Regions from separate parts of the Demequina sp. TMPB413 genome, predicted to be linked through region 1. Evidence: riboswitches for the same ligand, from Rfam matches in the RefSeq annotation. Region 1 holds a riboswitch; the other holds the start of a gene.
What was found. Region 1 has a riboswitch for thiamine pyrophosphate ahead of LGT36_RS13550 (thiamine ABC transporter substrate binding subunit). Riboswitches for the same ligand answer to the same signal wherever they lie in the genome.
Positions count from the first base shown of each region.

Region 2: another riboswitch for thiamine pyrophosphate. It lies ahead of LGT36_RS01860 (thiamine-binding protein); the one in region 1 lies ahead of LGT36_RS13550 (thiamine ABC transporter substrate binding subunit).

Region 1 is NZ_CP096184.1:2,796,340-2,800,918, forward strand. It holds gene LGT36_RS13545 (iron ABC transporter permease) at 1-548, opposite strand, end outside; gene LGT36_RS13550 (thiamine ABC transporter substrate binding subunit) at 553-1,605, opposite strand; TPP riboswitch at 1,624-1,740, opposite strand; gene LGT36_RS13555 (glycosyltransferase family 2 protein) at 1,784-2,746, opposite strand; gene LGT36_RS13560 (DUF2304 domain-containing protein) at 2,785-3,195, opposite strand; gene LGT36_RS13565 (glycosyltransferase family 2 protein) at 3,192-3,932, opposite strand; gene LGT36_RS13570 (Gfo/Idh/MocA family protein) at 3,985-4,579, opposite strand, start outside.
Region 2 is NZ_CP096184.1:401,771-406,349, reverse strand. It holds gene LGT36_RS01880 (RNA polymerase sigma factor) at 1-35, shown strand, start outside; gene LGT36_RS01875 (hypothetical protein) at 32-1,105, shown strand; gene LGT36_RS01870 (mobile mystery protein A) at 1,217-1,675, shown strand; gene LGT36_RS01865 (mobile mystery protein B) at 1,678-2,283, shown strand; TPP riboswitch at 2,410-2,522, shown strand; gene LGT36_RS01860 (thiamine-binding protein) at 2,635-2,928, shown strand; gene LGT36_RS01855 (ABC transporter permease) at 2,925-3,710, shown strand; gene LGT36_RS01850 (ABC transporter substrate-binding protein) at 3,720-4,579, shown strand, end outside.

The sequences.
Region 1 (4,579 bases):
GCAGGCCACACCACCCGGCGTGCGGCCGCGGCACGCGACGCGCCAAGGGTGCGCGCGGCCGCCACGAGCCGCTCGTCCATGCCCTCCAGCGCCGGCCCCACCGTGCGCAACACCACCGCGACGTTGAAGAACGCGAGGGCCGCGATGATCGCCGGCAGGCCGTGCCTGGCACCGAGCGCAGGCGCCAGGTCGCGCTGCAGCGTCAGGAACGCGAGGGCGACCACCATGGTGGGAAGCACAAAGGGGGCCGTGAGCGCCGCCGCGAGCAAGCGCGAGCCGCGCCAGCGTCGGCGATACAGCGCCCAGGCCGCAGGCAGGCCAATCGCGAGCGTCAGCGCGGTGCCAGCGCCAGCCAACCCCAGCGTCGTGCCCGCCGCCTGGAGGACGGCGCGCACCGAGACCGTGGCGTCTTGGCCCGCCAGGCTCGGCGCGAAGAAGGCTCTGCGCACAGTGGCGAAGAGCGGCCACGCGAAGAAGGCCCCCAGGAACACGACGGGGACCGCCGCGGCGGCTGCCGCGACGATCCCGCGCCGTGCGAAGAGGGGCATCGGACTACTGGCCGTCGATCACGATCTCGGTCCACTCGCGCAGCAGCTGATCGCGCTGGGCGTCGATCTGGGCGGGATCCATGACGATCGGGTTGTCTGATAGCGGCGCGTACTTCTCCCACGCAGCCGGGATGGTGGCGGTGGGCGACACGGGATAGACGTACATGTTGTCCGGCAGTGCCGACTGCACGGAGTCGCTCAGCATCCAGTCGACGACGGCCTTGGCGGCCTCGGGGTTCTGGGCACCGTCCAGGACGCCCGCGTACTCGACCTGGCGGAAGCACGTGTCGAGCAGCGCGGTGCTCGTGGGGTTGCCGTCGACCACCTCGGAGGGCGGGGACGACGCGTAACTCAGCACGATGGGGTAGTCGCCGCCGTAGTTGGGAACCGAGAAGTCGACAAAGTAGGTATCCGACCAGCCGGCCGTGACCTTCAGGCCGTTGTCGCGAAGGCCGCGCCAGTAGTCCTTCCAACCTTCGCCGTACGTCTCGTAGGTGGCGAGCAGCAACGCGAGGCCTGGGGACGACGTGGCGGGGTTGGAGACCGACACCATGTTGGCGTATTCGGGCTCGAGGAGGTCGTCGAACGTGGCGGGTGCTGGCGTCCCGTCGCCGAACGCCGCGAGGTCGATGTTGAAGCACACGTCCGAGTAGTCGATCGCGGTGAGTTGACCGGCGACCGAGTCGGTCGCGCTGGGGGAGACGTAGTCGGCGAGGGCCTCCGACGCCACGGCCCGCGAGGCGAACGTATTGTCGATGCCGACCACTGCGTCGCCGAGGGGCGCACCCGACGTGAGGGCGAGTTGGTTCACGAGCGTTCCCGCGTCGCCCACCGGCTCAAACGTGACGTCGATGCCGCTGGTCGCCTCGAAGTCGGCGATCACGTCTTCAGGGAGCGCGAAGCTGTCGTGGGTGAGGACCGTGACGGCGCCGGTGGCGGCAGGGGCTTCTGACTCGCTGGACGTGGGCGCCTGGGTGGGTTTGCTTTCACTGGCCGAGCAGGCGGCGAGCAGCAGTGCGCTCGCGACCGCCATGGACATGGTGGTTGAGGTCTTCATGGATCCTCCTTCATCAGGAGGGGACGAGTCTCGACTCCCTACGCCGGTGCGAGCCGGATCAGGTTCGAGGGTCTGCGGCGTGTCCGCACTCTCAGCGCCCTTGCCTTGCGGCGAGGCGCTCCCCTGTCGTGTGAAGCCATCGTAGCGCGACGGTCGGGAGGTCCTCGCGCCCCTTGGATTACATCGGCTGGACGAGGTCGCGCCACCTCTCGAGCGCGGGCCGATGCGTGAAGCGCGCGTAGTCGCCGCTACGATAGCGGCGCATGATCCCCGGTAGACGGGCGGGCCAGAACCACGGCATCGTCGCCCGCTGGGCTTCGAAGAGTGCTTTGTCCTCGACGAGTGCCAGGTCTGCGGCTGCGGCGTTGTGGGCTGCAAGGCGCTCGCGGAGCGACTCCGCCCTGGTGCGCAGTGTCTCGTAGCGATCGCGGCGATAGGTCATGGCCACGCGCACCTGGCCCCACAGCGTCTGGGGCGGGACGCCGATCTGGTTGCTGCCGTGTACGCGGTAGTCGATCAGTGGCTGCTTCTCCACCAGCAACGTGCCCAAGGACGCAGCTAAGAAAGCAAGCCACTCGTCGTGCACATAGTGCTCTGGGATTGGTAGGGCTGCGTCGAGGAGGTCGCGCGTGAGCATGGCTGTGGCGCCGGTAACGATGTTGCGGCGGACGAGGGGCTCGGCGCCTTTGCCGTCCATGACGGCGTCGAGTTCGTGCGACGCGACGCCATAGGAGGCGAACAAGTGCTCGCCGCTGAACGCGCCGGCGTCGTCGACAATGCGGGCGTCGGTGAAAATCATGGCGGGCCGCTTCGCCGTTTGCAGTTGCGGCACGAGCGTGGCCGTCTTGTCGGGACGCCACACGTCGTCATGGTCGCTCAAGGCGATCAATTCCCCCGTGCACGCCGCGAGCGTGCGTGAGAAGTTGGGTGCTACCCCTCCGGACGGCTCGGTGAAGGCGATCCGCACCACGTCTCCGCGGGGGTGCGCCGCCGCGATGGTCTCGATGCGCTCAAGCGTGCCATCGGTGGAGCCGTCGTCGCCAATGAGGACCTCATCAACAGGGAGGTCTTGGTCGAGAATGCTGCGCAGTTGGGTCTCGATGAAGCGACCGCTGTTATAGGTGCACAGGGCGACGGACACGCGAGGACGGGTAGCGTCGGGACCAGAATTCACGGGCGTCAGCGCTCGGCTCCCGAACCGCCGTCGTGCCTGGGCTCGCCGCGATCCGCGCAATCGGCCGTCTCGCCGCCAAGCTCCCCCACCCGCAACTCGAGCAACGCCACGGTCTCTGCGAGGTCGCGCGTCTTGGACTCGAGGCGGGTGAGTTCGGCGCTGTGTTGCAGACTCACCAAAAACAGAATGGTGATCGAGACAAAGAACACCAGGTTGACGGGCAGTTCGATGCCTGTCGCTCTCGCCGCCCACGTCAGAGACTCGGGGAACGCGCCTGCGAGGAGAGCCAGCGCGCCGGCGGCGAGCCACCAGATGGCGTGGCGCTCGCGCAACTTGCGCTGGCGGAGCAGGCTCACCACCACGAGAAGCACAAACAGCGCCGCCGCGATACTGAAGATGTAGGCCCTCACACTCATGCGGGCACCTCGCTCGTGCTCGGCGCCTTCGCCTTGGGCCGGGCGTACGCGAACATGAGGGCCAGGGTCGCCCTCGCCAGGTAGATCGCGGCCCGCACAGGGCTTTGCGAGGGCGCGCCTTCGCTGCGGTGGCGCATCGCGGTGGGAACTTGGGTGGCGGTCAGGCCCGCGCGGCAGGCGAGCACGAGTGACTCAATAGTGTCGCCCAAGTACTCCGCCGGGTACTCGCGAGAGAACAACTCGATCGCGCGCGGACCGGAGGCGCGGAAGCCCGACGTGGTGTCGGTCAGCTTCGAACGGGCCGTCCTGCTGATGACCCGTGCGAGCACCCAGCTGGCCCAGCGGCGCGGGCCGCGCATCACGTACGCGCCCTCGCCTGCAAAGCGGGCACCGATGACGATGTCGTAGTCATCGAGTCGTTCCAGCAGGGCCGCCACGGTGGCGGGGTCGTGTTGACCGTCGGCGTCGATTTGGACCACCGCGTGAAAGCCATGCTCGGCCGCATAGCGAAAGCCCACACGCATCGCGCCGCCTACGCCAAGGTTGAAGGGCAGCGTGGCGACGAGCGCTCCAGCGGCCCTCGCGACGTCGCTTGTGCCGTCGGTGGAGCCGTCGTCAACCACCAGCACGGTGATGCCGGGGAGGGTGGCACGCGTCTCGCTGACCACGCGCCCAACGGACTGGGATTCGTTGTACGCCGGCATCACGATGAGCGTCTGCCCGAGCGCAGTTCCCATGGTCGGAGCATAGCATCGGGGCCGTCGTGGCCCCGATGCTGGGACGCCCTCGTTAACGGTTGATCGTGGTGCCCGTGCGGGCGGATTCGAGCACTGCGTCCACCACCGCGACGGTCTCCAAACCTTCTCGCATGGTGACATACGTGGCGGACTTGCCCAGGATGCCGTCGCGGAACGCGGCGTGCTCAGTGGCGAGCGGTTCGGCCTTCGCAATCGCGAAGCGTGTGACGTTGCCCTCCGACACTCCGCGGAACCCTGCGATCTGATCCCAGGTGGTCGCGATGGTGCCGTTCTCGAAGAAGGTCAGGTCTGCCGTGAGCGTATCGGCCACGAATGCGCCTCGTTCACCGGTGACGATGGTGGCGCGCTCCTTCATGGGTGAGAGCCAGTTGATGAGGTGGCTCGTGACGGTGCCGTTCGCGAGCCGCCCGGTGATCGACACCAGGTCCTCGTGTTCCCGTCCGCTGCGGTGTGCCACCTGCGCGCTGACCGACGCGTAGGTCGATTGCGCCACCCAAGCGGCGAGGTCGATGTCGTGCGGGCCTAGGTCGCGCACCACGCCGACGTCGGCGATGCGGGCGGGGAACGGTCCCTGGCGACGCGTGGCAATTTGGTAGACATCGCCGAGCTCGCCGTTCTCGAGGCGC
Region 2 (4,579 bases), 530 kb from region 1:
CGTCTGTGCACATGCGTGACGGGAGTGGACGATGAGCGACGCAAGGGAAGCGTTTCAGAATCTTCAGTCGATCGCCGGCCTGGGTTTCGATGGGACGACGCTGCACACTGACTTGGATGCCGTGGAACGGCGCATCGCCCGGCACCGTACCGGACGCGCCGTGGTCTCGTCATTCGTGGCACTCGCGGTACTCGCAGGTGCGACATATGGCGCGTCAACGATGTCGATGTGGGGCGACAGCGCCCCTGTCGCCCCACCATCGGAAGCTACGTCACAACCAACGTCCTCACCGACCCAGCGCGCCGCAGCCTGCCTTGCAGCACAGGTCGTGTCTGGCAAGCCCGTCGGAGATCTGGGCGGACTGATGGGGTGGTTCAACTCCTCCCCCGACGCGCCGTGCGGCGAGTGGCCGGATCAGATCCTCGACCACCCCGACACCGTCCTCATCAACACCGCAGACAACACGATGGTGGAGGCGTACTACCGCACGAATATCGACGCGCTCGGGGTGTACGCCCGGCTGGGCGAGGATTTCGCGGTGCCAGATCCTGACCCATCGTGGCCTGCCGACAGCCTGATCCTCATTGATGCGCGCACCAAGGAAGTCCTGGAAATCACCGCTTTGGCGGACCTCGGCGCAGCCCCAGGGTCGCCAGAGATCGCGATGTCCGTGTTCGGCGAGCCGTACCCGCCAGGGTTCTACGCGCCGGAACTCGTGGACCTGGTGCCGGGAGGGCAGGGCGGCGCCTACATCTCTGAGACCGATACCACCTACATATTTGGCCTCCTTCGCCCGGACCCCGACACCGGCGACGCCGTCGAGGTGCCCGTTGCCTTCGCCAAGGGAGACATCCTGGTCTCGGCCGCCACTCACTGGCAGTGCGCGTGGATCGCCGAGTTTGTCGGGGCCTCCCAGGTGGACAACCCCGAGCGCGTCGCGACCGCCGCCGCCCAACTGCAGCGATTCCCTGACCTCGAGGTGATTCAGAAGTACAACCCACAAATGGGCGAAAGTGATCGGGACATCCTCATCCCTCGCATCGTCGGCGGGGACGTGGACTATGCCGAGAGGTGGCTCAACGGCACGTGCGGGATGGGTGAATAGGAGACGCGCCCGCAGGTTCTCGCACTCAACTGAAACCCATGCGTAGGCGTAGTGCGTCTTCTCGGAAACGTACACGTATGCACGATCCACCCATTGTGATAACTTAGAGGTATGCAAACACGACGCCTTGCCCGCCGGCAACTTGACCTGCGTAGCCGCCACATTCGCACGGCGCCCGTAGACGTGTTCGCGCGTCCGCAGTCCGGCTGGATCCGTGCCGTGCGCGACGCTCTTGGCATGTCGACTCGCGACATGGCTGCGCGACTCGGGGTAACCAGTATGGCCGTCAGCAAACTCGAGGCCAGCGAACGCGCTGGCACCATCGGGCTCGACACCTTGACCCGCGCCGCCGACGCTCTGGGCTGCGACGTCGTGTATGCCCTGGTGCCGAGGGTCCCGCTGGAACAGCAGGTTCACCGCCAGGCCGAGGTCGTCGCTCGCGCAGAACTGGGCCCCGTCGCCACCACCATGGCCCTCGAGGACCAATCCGTCGACGCGCAGGCCACGCAGAGCCTGGTCGAGGATCGGATCGCCCAACTCATCGACTCCCGCTCCTTGTGGCGTGTCTAGCCGTGAGCGAGCCCCTGCCCGACGGCGCGACACCGGTCAGCGACGAGGAGGCCGTGGGCCTCATCCCCACCTTCATCGCCACCCGCGCAGATCTCAACCTGGTGGAACAAGCTGGCATCGCCTCGGCCCGCATCTGGGCAACGCGCTCCCCTGCAGCCCGTACGGCTGATCGTCTCCTGACGGAACAGTTTGTGCGCCAACTGCATCGGCGGATGTACCGCAGCGTGTGGCGTTGGGCAGGGACCTATCGCGCGTCGGAGCGCAACATCGGCATGGATCCCGCCCGCATATCGGTTTCTGTACGTGATCTGGTCGAAAGCGCCCGCTTCTGGGTCGCGCCGGAGGCTACATGGATCACCCCGGAGATGGCGTGCGTTCGCGTGCATCACCAGTTGGTGGCGATCCACCCGTTTCCCAACGGCAATGGCCGCCATGCCCGCCTGTTGACCGACCTGTTGGCTCGGAGTCTCGGGGTCCCGGAGTTCACCTGGGGAGGCGCGAGTCTCGATGCTGCCGGGCCAGATCGCGCCGCCTATCTCGCCGCGCTGCGGCGCGCTGATCGAGACCCCGACGACCTGGCCGACCTCTTGAGGTTCGCACGGTCATAGCGGCGGAGCGACCTCGGTCGGCACTCGAGTCGTGTTTCCCCGAACGCAGCGTGCGGCACCCGACGGCGCCCTACGCACAATGACGCGCATGGCACATGGCCGGCGCCATCATGTGGTTATGATGCAAGGGCAAACGCGGGGAGCTCGGGGCAGCCGAGCTGAGAGTACGGCCACAGGCGCCGTAGACCCGAGAACTTGACCTGGGTAATGCCAGCGTAAGGACGTGTCTGAAGGCACGGGCGTCTGCAGAGTCGGGCCCTTTGGGGTCTTGCCCCGCGCATGCCCCCCGTGCCGACGATGGCTGACTTGTGCACCGTGCTGACTCCCCGGTCCTTTCGCCAAGGAGTCACCGTGATCGCCGAGATCCAAGTCCTGCCCCGCCCCACCGGCACCGCCACCGACCGCTACGCCCATGTGGACGCCGCCATCGCCGTCATCTCCGGGTCGGGCCTTTCCTACGAGGTGGGCGCCATGGGCACCACCATCGAGGGCGCGCCCGACGCCGTGTGGGCCCTGCTGCGTCAGGTGCACGACGCGACCCTCGCCGCGGGCGCGGAAGGTTGCCTTTCCGTCATCAAGGTCTCCGGCGGGGCGGACGACGCCGGCCCCAGCGTGCAGGACCTGGTGGGCAAACACCGCCGATGACCGGTCCCGCCAGACCGCGCGGCCACCGCTGGCGCGCGGCGCTCATCGGCGCCGCCACCGTGGCGGTGCTCATCGGAGCATGGGAGGCCTCGGTACACCTTGGCGAGCTGCCGGAGTTCGTGTTGCCCAGTCCCTCTCAGGTGGTTGCCACCGCGGTCGAGCAGTCATCGGTCCTGGGTCAGCACGTCGCCACCACGGCCACCGAGGCCGTGCTGGGCCTGGCCTTTGGCACGGCGCTGGGGTGGATGCTGGCCATCGTCACGTCGGCCGTCCCCAGCGTCGGCCACGCCACCCGCCCGGTGGTGCTGCTCAGCCAGACCATCCCCACCGTGGTGCTCGCGCCGCTCATGATCCTGTGGGCGGGCTTCGGGCTCACCTCCAAGGTGGTGCTGGTCGCGCTGACGGTGTTCTTCCCCGTGCTGGTGGCCGCGACGGCGGCCATCCGCGAGGTGGACGCCGAGCACGCCGACGTCGTGGCCGGCTTGGGCGGCGGGCGGAGGCATCAGCTATGGCTGGTGCGGTTGCCCGCCTCGGTGCCGGGCGCGCTCGCGGGCCTTCGCATCGCCGCCACCTACGCCGTGGGCGCAGCGGTGGTGTCCGAATACCTCGCAGGGGAATCCGGCATCGGCGTCTTCATCCAGCGCTCCCGCAAGGCCTACGCGGTGGACCAGATCTTTGTCGGCATCGTGCTCATCGCACTGCTCACCGCAGTGTTGGTGGTCGTGATCGCCCTGCTGCGGCGCCTCGCGATGCCGTGGCACACCCACCAGACCTCAACCTAGGAGAAACTCATGACTCACCCCATCCGTCTCGCCACCCTCACAACTGTGGTTGCCGTCTCTCTCGCGGCATGCTCAAGCGCCCAGGCCACCGACAACGCGTCCGACGCGCCTGACGACCTCACCCCCGTCACCGTCGTGCTCGACTGGACGCCCAACACCAACCACACCGGCCTCTACCTGGCGCTCGCCAACGGTTGGTACGAGGACGCGGGCTTGGACGTCACCGTGATCGAACCGGGAGAGACCTCGGGCCTTCAGCTGCTCGCCGCAGGCCAGGCCGACTTCGCATACTCCGTGGCAGAGGGACTGCTACCCGCCCGCGCGGCCGGCGCCGACGTCGTCTCCCTCGCGACCGTGATCGAACACAACACCTCGTCGCTCATCTCGCTCACGTCCGACGGGATCACGCGGCCGCGCGACCTGGAGGGAAAGCGCTACGGCTCGTACGGCTCCGCGCTTGAGGAGGCCATCATCTCCAGCCTGGTCGCGTGCGACGGTGGCGATCCCGCGCTGGTGGAACACACGCCGCTGGTGAGCGACGACTTCCGCATCGGGCTCACCCAAGACCAGTTCGACGTCGCCTGGGTGATGGACGCGTGGGACACCATTCGGCTGAGCGACGTGGACGCCATGGACGTCTCGACCATCGCCTTCCGCGACTGGTTCGACTGCATCCCGGACTGGTACACGCCGCTGATCGCGACGTCGGCCGACCAGATCGCCGAGCACCCCGAGACCGTGCGCGCGTTCGTCGAGGTCACGGCCCGCGGCTACGGCGCCGCAATGGAGGACCCCCAGGCAGCGGCCGATGCCTTGATGGCGGCCGCGCCAGAGCTAGACGAGGCACTGGTCACCGCGAGCGCGCAGTG